DNA from 4 places in the Thalassotalea nanhaiensis genome. Region 2 is predicted to be linked to each of the others. Evidence: predicted binding sites of a transcription regulator. Region 2 holds the regulator's gene; each other region holds the start of a gene.
The links. The regulator FNR, encoded in region 2, switches genes on or off when oxygen is low (the NO sensors DNR and NnrR bind a similar motif). The targets are predictions, from matches to a motif close to TTGATCTAGATCAA.
Positions count from the first base shown of each region.

Region 1: the regulator FNR is predicted to act here: its motif matches at 1,376-1,389, upstream of napE (periplasmic nitrate reductase, NapE protein).
Region 3: the regulator FNR is predicted to act here: its motif matches at 1,478-1,491, upstream of RI845_RS17815 (bacteriohemerythrin).
Region 4: the regulator FNR is predicted to act here: its motif matches at 1,814-1,827, upstream of ccmA (cytochrome c biogenesis heme-transporting ATPase CcmA).

Region 1 is NZ_CP134146.1:3,431,659-3,434,863, reverse strand. Features, by position in the region: gene napA (nitrate reductase catalytic subunit NapA) at 1-376, opposite strand, end outside; gene RI845_RS14830 (chaperone NapD) at 388-639, opposite strand; gene napF (ferredoxin-type protein NapF) at 639-1,145, opposite strand; gene napE (periplasmic nitrate reductase, NapE protein) at 1,155-1,316, opposite strand; gene RI845_RS14815 (tRNA(Met) cytidine acetyltransferase TmcA) at 1,512-3,205, shown strand, end outside.
Region 2 is NZ_CP134146.1:2,323,456-2,326,660, reverse strand. Features, by position in the region: gene ttcA (tRNA 2-thiocytidine(32) synthetase TtcA) at 1-258, opposite strand, end outside; gene uspE (universal stress protein UspE) at 365-1,285, opposite strand; gene fnr (fumarate/nitrate reduction transcriptional regulator Fnr) at 1,449-2,171, opposite strand; gene RI845_RS10195 (sulfite exporter TauE/SafE family protein) at 2,215-2,883, opposite strand; gene ccoS (cbb3-type cytochrome oxidase assembly protein CcoS) at 2,890-3,111, opposite strand; gene RI845_RS10185 (heavy metal translocating P-type ATPase) at 3,119-3,205, opposite strand, start outside.
Region 3 is NZ_CP134146.1:4,101,241-4,104,445, forward strand. Features, by position in the region: gene RI845_RS17810 (cytochrome D1 domain-containing protein) at 1-1,258, opposite strand, end outside; gene RI845_RS17815 (bacteriohemerythrin) at 1,609-2,175, shown strand; gene RI845_RS17820 (DnrP protein) at 2,239-2,433, opposite strand; gene RI845_RS17825 (nitric oxide reductase activation protein NorD) at 2,443-3,205, opposite strand, start outside.
Region 4 is NZ_CP134146.1:3,539,771-3,542,975, reverse strand. Features, by position in the region: gene RI845_RS15350 (heme ABC transporter permease) at 1-363, opposite strand, end outside; gene ccmB (heme exporter protein CcmB) at 365-1,045, opposite strand; gene ccmA (cytochrome c biogenesis heme-transporting ATPase CcmA) at 1,061-1,702, opposite strand; gene RI845_RS15335 (heme lyase CcmF/NrfE family subunit) at 1,929-3,205, shown strand, end outside.

The sequences.
Region 1 (3,205 bases), 1.1 Mb from region 2:
AAGCGGCGTCCCAAGTGATTGGAGTAAAGTCACCATTCTTATCAAATTTGCCATCTTTCATTCTAAGTAAAGGCTTGGTTAAGCGGTCTTTACCATACATAATTTTTGATAAAAAGTAGCCCTTAATACAGTTGAGGCCTTTATTAACAGGGGAGTTAATATCACCGTGGGTTGCAACAACTTTGTTGTCCATGGTGGCTACATTAACACTACAACCAGTACCACAAAAACGACAAGGAGCTTTGTCCCATTTTAATTTGGTCATTTCGCTACTGGTGATTAAGTTTGATGCTGTTGCTGGTATTGCAACCCCTGCGGCTGTTGCTGCTACGGCAACGGCATTCGCTTTTATAAATTCTCTGCGGTTAAGTTTCATAGCTTTTCCTACTATTCTTCTAAATATTGGTGGTAAACCGGAGCAAGGGTAAAGATGCCCGATTGATCTTTGATTTGGTCAGCATAGTTGCCAATAATGCGTTGATTATCAGCTTCTATGGTAAATACTATTTTTCCTGTGTCGTTGCTGGCATGAATTTCTGCGCCAGGTGTTGCTTCGATGCTTTTTATTACCGCATCTTTTTTACTAACATCAATTTGAGCAATAAAACTTGCCACATGATATTCAGTTGTTTCGGTCATTATGTTAATTCCTTAAACAGGAGTAATTCAGTTGAATCTGTTGGGCAAGGTTTGATGCATGCACCACACCCGGTACATAGATCTTGAGTTATTTGGGGTTGTGGAATTGCGCTGTCAACATAAGTAAAGCTAATTGCACGGCTTTCACAAGCATCTTTACAGCTTTGACAAAACACATCGTTTTTGGCTAAACAATTGTCTTTAATGTTAAATTTACTCGGCCAGGCTTGTCCTGTTTTATCTTCTAGAAAAAAAGACTGGTTGCAACTTGTGATGCAATCCTCACAGAAAGTACATTCACCTTGCTCAAAATCAATTCTAGGATAGCCGTCGTCTCCTTTAACTATGATGTTTTCGCCACAGGCTGTTATACAGTCATTACACTGTGTACAGTCGTTAATAAATGCATGCTCACTCGTGATCCAAGGTAGCCTGAATGCTGGAGCGATAGTTGGTTTTCTGCCTCTTAAAAAATTACGGCGTGATTGGTCGACGTTTACGGTCATAAAAGTTACTTAAACTCCTGGAGGACCTAATATCAGTTGACTAATCCAAATAGCAAAACCTAAACCACCAACAATAGCAACTGCTAGGATGGGAGCTAGGAAAACTGTAAGGAATAAAAAGGTATTACGTTCATCTTTTTTTTGTTGCTCTGAACCGGCTATTTCATTCATGATAATTCTAATGTTTTGTGGACTTACAAATTAGTATAGATGGTATTGAAAAAATGTTGTTGATTTGGGTCAATTTTTGTAATTTTTTGTGAATAAATTGCTGTGTTTATTGTCAACTAACGGATAATTTCTCATACGGGATATAATTTTTTTACGATTACCTGTTAAACTGATAAAAATAGTTAGAAATATTAAATGGTTAGTCAAATCAAATATCGGCGGTTATTTACTCAAATTCAGCAGTTTTCTTTACTGAAACAAACACGCAGTTTGTTTGTTTTTGTAGGTGAAAAGCAATGGCTTGAACAACAAAATAATACAATTATTAACGAGTCATTGTCGGGGGCATTATTTTTTTCATTTGAGCCTGTTAAAGATGCGCGTACCGATATTATTTATGTAAATAATAAAACCTACCGCCAGTATTTAGGCACAGAGCAAAAACACATTATTTTTGCCGTAACAGATAGTTTTAATGTCGATGCTTTTGCTGCGTTGTCGGGTACATTAATTGCGGGTGGTCAATGTGTGCTGTTATTGTCTGTACCACTTCTTGAAAGCAGCCCTTTTAGCCAAAGGCTATTATCGTTTACTGATAAGTTTGAGCAGATATACCGAGTTGAACAAAAAAATGAGACTCTTCCCTTATTACCAAACGCTACTTCAGGTGAGCTAGAAGATCATCCTATTGTTGAAACCGAATTTAAATTTTCTTGTATTACCAAAGAACAAGAAGTCGCGGTAGATAAAATTATCAATGTTGTTCATGGTCATCGCGATAGACCGCTGGTTATTACCGCAGACCGAGGCAGAGGGAAGTCTAGTGCTTTGGCTATTGCTGCAAGTGAAATATTAAAACAAAACAACAAAACTATTATTATTACTGCGCCACACCCTGATGCGGTTAATATATTTTTCAAACAACTGCTAATAAGTTTACCCAAAGCTGTGCAAAGCGGAAAAGTTGTTAATTATCAAACGTCTACTGTTAAATTTGTTCCGCTGGATGTAATCATTAAACAACAGCCAAGTTGCCATCTGCTACTTGTAGATGAAGCTGCTGGTATTCCTTTGCCAATGCTAAAGTCATTGTCTGATAACTATCATCGGCAAGTGTTTGTTTCGACAATACACGGTTATGAGGGGGCTGGTAGAGGCTTTAGTGGAAAGTTTTTAAAACAGTTAAAACAGTCACGCCCAAGTGGACAATATTTTCATATGAAAGAGCCCATTCGCTGGGCAATCAATGATCCGTTAGAACAATTTACCTTTGCCAGTTTGTTATTAAACAGCGAGCTGTCCAATGCTCTGTATTGTGCTGATAAGGCCGTTCAACACAAGGTAATTACTAGTAAAGATTTAAGCAAAGATGAAATTCTTTTAAATAACGTATTCTCATTGTTGGTAACTGCCCACTATCAAACAAAGCCCAGTGATTTAAAGCTTCTACTTGATGATCCTAATGTGAGTGTGATTATACAGCAGCAACATGACCATATTTTAGCCGTTGCTTTATTACTTGCTGAAGGTAACGTCGAGAGTGATTTAGCGATCAAAATAAAGCGTTCGCAAAGGCGGCTTAAAGGCCACTTTATTCCGCAGTCATTGTTAGTGCATTGCGGCATCGAAGACACATTCAATTATCGATATTTGCGCGTCGTTCGAATTGCTGTACATCCTGAGTTGCAAGGGAAAGGGTTAGGCTCACAACTTTTAAATTACTGTGCCAGTGCAGGTAAAGACAGGGGCTTTGACTTTATCGGCTCAAGTTTTGGCGCGAACCAACAACTACTTTCCTATTGGTTTACCTGCCAGTTTAATCTTGCTCGAATTGGTTTTAGTAAAGATGCTGCAAGTGGAGAACATTCTGCATTGGTATTAAAACCACT
Region 2 (3,205 bases):
TTGATCTAAATTAACCGCTACGATATCAAAATGGATTGGTGCAGAGGCTTTAAGTTTGAGTAATATATCCAGCATGGTATAACTATCGGCACCGCCAGATAAACACACCATGATCTTGTCACCATTTTCTATCATGTTGTAATCGCTTATTGCTTTACCCACATGATGACGAAAACGTTTCTCAAGTTTTGCTTGCTGTTGCTTTGCAATTTTAACGTCAGTAACGTTTGATGGAGTATTCGGGGTCTGTAATGACATGTTGCGCACCGTATAGTTTACTTTAAGGCGCGCATTATACATAAGTTAAAAGCTTTAATAAATTAGCGATTAATGCTTTATAAGCAGTAAATCAATCAATTTAATTTTATTTTAGAAATGGCGATTGATAGCCGTCAGGTTTTAAAGCTAATAAATCACAGTTTAAACGGTCAATCACGTGTTCCGCAGTATTACCAATAAGTACTGCCGACAAGCCTGTACGGCCAATAGTCCCTAAGATCACCAATTCTGCGTCTATTTGTGTTGCAACTTTTTCAATGACATCTTCAGGTAACCCTTCTTCTACATGAAGAAATTCCTCCTTCATGCCAAATTTATCAGCATGCTCTTTCATGACATCCACATGATGTTGTTTCATCGCATCATTGTATTCATTGGCATCAAATTCTGGAATTTCTATGGCGATGTTTATCGGGGTGCCAGGGTAAGAATTAACAAAATGTACATCAGCATTAATCAGTTTAGCCAGGTTGATAGCCTCTTCAGAAATCTTGTTGTTTAATGACTGGTGCTCTTCTTCTTCACTACCGGCATTCACTGCTGCTAAAATATGACCATTATCAGGCCACGCGTGTTCTTTTACTAATAATAATGGTACCCAGCATTTACGAATCAAGTGCCAGTCGGTCGGGGTAAATATTACGGATTGTAAAGTGGGGTGCTCATGGGTGCTTTTAATAACAACATCAAAGCCATTGTCTTTTACTTCATCAAGAATTGCTTCAAATGGGCGGTTATGCCACACCACTTTAGTTTGGATGTCACAATCAAAGTCTTCTATCAGATCAGTTAACCAATTGGCTCTACCCTTAACCACAGTTTCACGCATTGCTTCACGCTCTTCACCGGACAGCATGGTAGTCATTTCATAGGAAAAGTCATAAATAGATAAAAACGCAGTGACCTTAGCACCTGAACTTTTGGCTAAAATACATGCTCTTGCCAGTGCTTTTTGCTCTTCAGTTGTTGGATCGATAACGACTAATATATTCTGATAACTTTCCATACGTTCACCAATATAAATATTATTAAGCTGATATAAGCTTAATATGAACTGGCGATTGTTACAAATATGTTATTGAATATTTATGGGGAATTGTGAAAAGTTTATTAACGCGTTGATTTAAATCAAATATAAATCAACGCGGCAAGTAGAGTTGGAAATTTGTTTATTTGCTATAACCGGCTAATTCAAATAAGCCATCTTTGTCTAATATGGTAATGAATTTATTCTCTACTTTGATCAAACCTTCCTTTTGAAAGCGAGTCATTAAACGAGAAATTGTTTCAATGGTTAAACCAATATAATTTCCTATTTCACTTCGGGTCATCGGTAAGTTAAATTCAACCGAAGATAAATGACGACTTCCTAACCTACGTCCGTAGTTAGCAAGGAATGTTGCTAATTTTTCTTCCGCATTTTTACGGTTTAATAGCAGTAACATTTCACTGCTACATTGTATTTCTGAACTCATTAAGCTCATCATCTGAGCTTTAAGTTTAGGAATTTTGCTTGAAAGGGTATCAAGTACTTCAAACGGTATTTCACACACCATTGACGTCTCTAATGCCTTAGCGAAGCTAGGATGGCTTTTATCTGAAAGAGCATCAAAACCCATTAAATCACCGGCCAAATGAAACCCGGTAATTTGTTCTTCACCTTGTTCAGAAATAATAAATGTTTTGAACGTGCCCGAGCGAATAGCATAAAGGGTATGCAATTCTTCACCTGCTTTAAAAATTTGGGTGTTTTTTTGCACTGGCTTTTTACGTTGAATAATATCGTCAAGTAAATTCAGTTCTGTTTCATTTAAACTAAATGGTAAACATAGTTCACTGATACTACAGTTCTGACATTTAATATTATTTGCAATGGGTATTATTTGAGGCATATTTCTTTACAATCTACATCTTAATTCTGTTGGATGAAGAGTACTAAAATATTTGATTTAGGGCAATATATAACGAAAATGTACCGTAAATAATCAGTAAAATTGCTGTTAATTTACGAATTAAAACAGATTGTAACGTTTTAGTTACAAATTTAAAGCCAGATGACAGGGTAAGTAAAGCTGGCAGTGTTCCTAAACCAAATGCAAACATGATTAATGCACCGTTGTACCAAGACGCACTGGCGATGGACCAAGTAAGGGTCGAATAAACTAATCCACATGGTAGCCAACCCCAAACCACTCCTAACATTAATGACTGCTTTATATTGGTAACGGGTATAAATTTCTTACTCAGAGGCTGTAGATACCTCCATAACATTTTGCCTATATTTTCTACTTTTGCTAAAGCGAACGACCATTTTGCGATATAAAGCCCTAAAAATATAACAAATAACGCGGCAATAACCTTTAACCATAAAATAGGAAAGCCTAGCGATTTAGCAGCGAGGGAACCCGTTAAACCAGCAATGGCTCCAGCAAAAGTATAAGCGCTAATTCGGCCAAAATTGTAGGCTAAGATAAGACTGATATTGGCTTTTGATTTGTCTTCGATTGACGCTGTTAGCATTGTTGTTATGCCGCCACACATGGCAACACAGTGTCCTGCGCCAGCAATACCAATTAGAAACGCAGATAAAAAATCTAATTCCATAAGTAGTTACTGATCAGTGTTACTTGGGGTGTGTTCATCGTTCGATTTAGTTGTTTCGCTTTTGGTAGGTTTTGTTTTATCAGTTGTAGGTTCATCATCAAATAAAATACTCATTCCCTGTTTTTCTAGATCGTCAAACTGTTCTGTTTTTACTGCCCAAAAAAATAAATAAATAGCTATCGCTGTAAAAATGATGGCAATAGGAATAAGGATGTAAATAACGCTCATAGAATCACTACTTTAATAATCTTAATGAATTAGTGACAACAATTATTGAACTTGCTGACATTCCTAATACTGCCATATAAGGGGTGATAAAACC
Region 3 (3,205 bases), 1.8 Mb from region 2:
CATAACAAAGTTCCCAAGCTTGATCAGGGTGTCCCATTGGGTCGTTACCCCAAACTGATACAAGACCAGTACCTAAGTGAGTTGTACCTGATACAGGCCCACATTCTTCATCATTCCAGTTAGCACCTGGACCAGGATGTGGAAGCGTATCAACATCGATCATTTTTTCTAAAGCTCTGTCTTTAGTATCAACAACTACCATTTTGTTAGATGCGTTAGCAGCAATTTGGAAGTAACGACCTGTTGGGTCGAAGAAGCCATCATGTAAGAATTCAGCAGAGCTAACCATAGTCACAGTCAGGTTGTCTAAATCTTTGTAATCAACTTGCCACATTTGTCCGGTTTCTTTTACAGCAACCATAAATGCAGATTCATTTGGAATAGTATAAATAGCCGCTACACGAGCTTCGTTTATAAACTCACCTTTAGTATTATATCCACGCGTTGAAACAACCTTCACTGGGTTTAGGGTTTCAGCATCCATAATAACGAAATGCGCAGGCCAGTAACCACCAGCAATTACGTATTTACCGTCACCAGATACAGCGATATCACGTGCGTCATAAGCCATTTTAGTTTCAGCAACTAACATTTTGTCAGGCGTTTGCCATAAATCAATTTTGTTAACTTTACCGTCACGACCAATGGTGTACCAGAAACGACCTACATCTTTGGCATGGTCTTTTTTGTGATGCTCTGTACCTTTGATTACGTGAACCGCATAACCAGTATCGATATGAGCAACAATTTCTTTAGTATCGCCATCAACGATTGCGGCTTTACCAGCATCACGTTCGATAACTACGAAGAAGTTTTCCCAGTTACGACCGTGCAATGGTTTTGCCGGGTAATCTTTAGGGGCTATATATTCCTTAGTGTGTGAACGCATTTGCTCTAAAGACATTTCCGGCGGTACCGGAGGGGTCATTTGGATGAATGTTGCAAGATTAGCTATTTCGTTTTCGGTGAACAAATCATCAAAGTTGTTCATCCCGCCTTCAGTACCTAAAGAAATAATTTTCTCTAAACGCTTTTGGCCTTTTTTAAGCATATTTTCAGGCTCTAGGTTTTTACCCGTTGCACCTTTACGTAAAACACCATGACAACCAGCACAACGCTGGAAATAATGTAATTGTGCTTTTTCAAAGTCTGCTTCTGATAATGTTGGCTCTGCCGCAGAAACGGTAAAACTCATACCACTAACGGCAAGTCCGACAGCAACGCTGAGCACTGAAACTCCATATTTTATTGCTTTCATTAGTATCTCTCCCGAGGTTATTTAAAATTTTATTTAAGGCAGAGAGCAAATTTAATAAACTTTAAATTTACTTTTAAATAGTCGAGAATTACTTTTAAAAGATTGCTTATAACCAACCAATTGGAACTAAAAAAACAATTTTATTTAGAAGCTAACTTAACTACTTGTTACGTTTCCACCTTCTGCGAATAACTATCCTCCAATAGAGCAAGAGATTATTTAACCTAGATCAAACTTTGTTAATCTTTTGTAATTTTTACTACTATTTTGTTAATAAAACTGCGCTTTTTGCTTTAGTATGAGTGAAACTATAAACCTAACTTAACCTTATATTTTTTATGGGTATTATTATGACTAACCGTTACAAAGCACTTATCTACGCAGCATTAATAGGGCTGATTACAGTGACTATTTTTCTAGGTTTTTTAATAGGCTTGGATAATAAATTATCATGGCTGTTAATTGGCGTTTTGCTTGTTATTCCTTGGATTTACAAGCAAACAAAACAAAGCAAAATTATAAAATGGAAAGCTGAATATTCTGTTGGGGTTGAATCGTTAGATCTTGATCACCAAAAGCTGATCACGCTACTGAATCAATTTAATACCGCATACGATTACGATATGGGCGAAGCTTTTGAACACGAAAGTTTAAGAGATTTAATCGCCTACACTGAGTATCACTTTTCTCGTGAAGAAAAAATGATGGCCGATAGTAGCTATCCTGATTTAGACGAGCACAAAAAACAGCATCAACTCATGATAGACAAAATTAGACAGATAGAGACAAAGTATCAACAAGTAGGTCATGACGCATTTCAGGAAGTGAGCGAGTTTTTAAGTGGCTGGTTAATTAACCATATCAACGGCACCGACAAACAGTACACTCAACATTTAAATAAAAACGGCATTAGTTAATTTTATACAAAAAAGCCCGGAACAAATACTATTTGTTCCGGGCTTTTGTTTAGTTGAGTAAAATTATCTAGGCAAGTAAAAAACCATAATTACACAGAAAATGGCTATCAGCCAAAATGCTTTACCAAAAAATTTTACTCCGCGTTTTCTATCTTCTGGGTGAAATTCGGCGATTGGCATGCCACAGTTACTGCAACTTTCACTACCATCTTGATTCATTGTTTGGCAATACAAACAGGGAATTTCATTATCAAGCATAAGCAACTCCTATTGTGAGGTTAACCGATGATAAATTTGTGGTAAACAAACAGGCAACTGCGATGGACTAAGCATGACAGAATAGCTATAACGACCAAAAATATAAGGCAAATATTCTTCAGCTTCTTGATCGATAGTGATACAAAAAGGTTTTAATCCAGCTTGTTTTGCTTCAATTATTGCCTGCTTGGTATCCTCTATACCAAACCTACCTTCATAATGGTCGATATCGTTTGGCTTGCCATCCGTTAAAATCAACAATAATTTTTGTGACGACTTTTGCTCAATCAATATTTTAGTCGCTTGCCTAATAGCAGCACCTATTCTGGTATAAAAGCCAGGGCGGATCGCTTGAATTCTTCCTCGCACATTGTCGTTATACGGCTCTTTGAAGTTCTTCAATAAACTAAAGCGAACGTGAGAACGCTTTACCGATGAAAAACCGTACATGGCAAAGTTATCTCCCACCACATTCAGCGCTTCACCAAACAGCAACATACTGTCACGAACAACATCAATGACTCGCATTTCATTATTTATATGTGAATCAGTAGACATAGATAAATCGGCAAGTAATAAACATGACAAATCTCGGTTATTACCTCTAAAGCTTTGGTAAAGACCTCTTTCCGCAGTTGGTGAAACCTGACGTTCAACATGAAAATCAAGCCAAGCGTTCAAATCTAACTCTTCACCCTGGGGTTGGCTTTTTAACCAATAACGCATAGTTTGCAACTGCTCAAATTGGGCTTGAATATTTTTAGCTGTTTTC
Region 4 (3,205 bases), 1.2 Mb from region 2:
TGTGCCCCACATTGGTTTTCCCCATGCCGCACCGGTAAGTAATGCGATAGCGGTAAAGGTTGCGCCAATTGGCGCCAGCGCTGCTATTGAAGTTTCGGCCAACTTTAATTGCCAAACTAACGCACAAAGCGCAGCTATCGCCATACCTAAATAAATGCCCATCGACAGCATTGCCGCAGGAACATGCAAATAAAAGATACGAACACTTTCGCCTTGTTGATAATCCGCTGGTGAAAATGCCAAGCCGATTGTTAGTCCTATTATCAGTAATAAACCACTAATAATGCTAAACCAAGGTATTAGTTTACCGCTAAAATGATAGGATCTTTCAGGGTTTGCATATGGGTGAAGCCATTTCCACATTTTAATTTGTACTCACTTTTAATGCTGAACCGACAGCAAATGGGGCCAAAGTTAATGACCCAAAAAACAACGCTGCTATTATAGCAAGTTGTCCGTTATAAGGTAAATTCATACTCGCAGCATCAATGGCGCTGGTCGCAAAAATTAGTACTGGAATGTATAAAGGCAGTACTAATAAACTGAGTAATACACCACCTTTTTTTAAACCTACGGTTAACGCTACACCTATAGCACCTAATAAACTTAGTACCGGAGTACCTAGCAATAACGTTAACATCAGGGCTACATAACTTTCTTGATGTAGGTTAAGTAATACCCCTAAAAATGGTGCAATGATGATCAGTGGTAACCCGGTGATTAACCAATGAGCCGTTATTTTAGCTAGTACTAAAATAAAGGTTGGGCACGGACTTAATAGCATTTGTTCTAAAGAGCCATCACTATGGTCATTTTTAAATAATCGTTCAAGTGAAAGCAATGTTGATAATAAAGCCGCTACCCAAATAACGCCCGGCGCTATTTTCATCAGAGTGTTGCTCGCTGGTCCAATTCCTAATGGAAATAAGGAAACAACAATAATAAAAAACAATAGTGGGTTTATTATGTCGTCACGGTGGCGAAATGCAATCAGCAAGTCACGCTTTAAAATGGTTATAAATGTTTGGCTGTATGAAATTTGCATATAAATTAAAGCACTCTAAAAAAACTGATGTTCAAGAATGATTTTTTTATAATCACTGCTATTAATGGATAAATCTTGATGGGTAGTTAAAATAACAATGCCACCGTTTTGTGCATGTTTTATAAATAGTTGCTCAAGTTTTTGTACGCCGGCTTTATCTATTGCAGTGAAGGGCTCATCTAAAATCCATATTTTAGCTTGCGTTTGCCATAATCTTGCTAACGCAATTCGTCGATGCTGGCCTGCACTTAAATGTGAGGCGAGGGCATCTTCAAAACCAAGTAAATTTACTTCGTGTAATGTCTGCTCAGCTAAACTGGCGTCTAAACCGTGCAATTTGAAATAAAACTGTAGGTTTTCTTCACTGGTCATTTCACCTTTTACACCGGGTAAATGCCCTAAAAATAGCAAATCCCCATTAAAATCTTCTTGGTAATGTGCAATTTTTTTTGATTTGTAAAGTACATCACCACTATAAGGCTGTGATAATCCGGCGAGTATACGTAATAAGCTTGTTTTACCGGTACCGTTTGCCCCTTCTATTTGGAGAATATCACCGGGCTTAACGTCGAATGTTAATTCATCAAACAATAGTCGGTCTTCTCTTATACAGGTTAACTGCTGAGCTGTTAAAAGGGGTAGGTGCTCGCTTGTCAAAGTTTTGCCTAACAATATTTATTATAATATCTCGATTCTACTTGTTTGTTACTCGAAGTAGAAGATGAATATAGAAATAATTTACATTTTGAAATATTAAGTTACAAGTAATTAATCTGAGTCAATGTTTGTCATAAAATGTCGCTTTTTTATTTTGACATTAAAGGTATAATCAGTTTGAACTAAATTAAATAGCTTTCCTATTAAAGTAGGAGCGGAGTTTTAAATGATCCCTGAAATTGGACACTTTGCACTAATTATCGCAATGGCATTCGCCATTTGTTTGTCTATAGTGCCATTGGTTGGTGTGTACCAAAAAAATCAACGCTTAATTACTTTTGCCAAACCATTAACGTTGGGCATGTTTTCATTTACCACACTAAGTATTGTGCTGTTAGGTTACAGTTTTGTAGTCGATGACTTTTCAGTTGCTTATGTTGCTGGTCATTCAAATTCACACTTGCCCTATTATTTTAAAATTAGTGCCGTATGGGGTGGGCATGAAGGCTCATTGTTGCTTTGGGTTTTTTCATTAACGGCTTGGACAATGGCTGTTGCTTCATTTAGTAAACATGTTGATCAAGCATTTGTATCTCGTGTACTTGCTATTATGGGGATGATTGCCGTTGGTTTTATGGCATTTACGTTATTAACTTCAAACCCATTTGATCGCTTATTACCTAATATTCCTATGGAAGGTCGAGATTTAAATCCGTTATTACAAGACGTTGGCTTAATTATTCACCCGCCAATGTTATATATGGGCTATGTTGGATTCTCTGTAGCGTTTGCTTTTGCTATTGCCGCATTGATGTGTGGCAAAATGGATGCCGCTTGGGCGCGTTGGTCACGCCCTTGGACGATAGGTGCATGGATGTTTCTGACCTTAGGTATTTCATTAGGCAGTTGGTGGGCATACTATGAACTTGGCTGGGGTGGCTGGTGGTTCTGGGATCCAGTAGAAAACGCATCGTTTATGCCTTGGCTTGTTGGCACGGCGTTAATACATTCTTTAGCGGTAACTGAAAAGCGTGGTGCCTTTAGAAACTGGACTGTATTATTAGCAATTTTCACTTTTAGCTTAAGTTTATTAGGTACATTCTTGGTGCGCTCTGGCGTATTAACCTCAGTTCATTCATTTGCTGCAGACCCAACTCGTGGGGCATTCATACTTGTATTGTTAGCAATTGCTGTTGGCTGTTCATTGTTGTTGTACGCAATACGTGGTTCGAACGTAGGCAGTTTTTCGCGCTTCAATTTAGTGTCTCGAGAAACCGCGATTTTAATTTCAAATGTTATTTTAGTTGCAGCTGCTGTTACGGTTCTACTAGGCACTTTGTACCCGTTACTTATTGATGCCTTAGGTATGGGGAAAATCTCTGTAGGTCCTCCGTATTTTAATGCGGTATTTGTACCTATCATGAGTATTTTGTTTGTTTTCATGGGGATTGGGCCACTGATTCGTTGGAAAAAAGCCAAAAAGGGCGAGTTAGCTAAACAGCT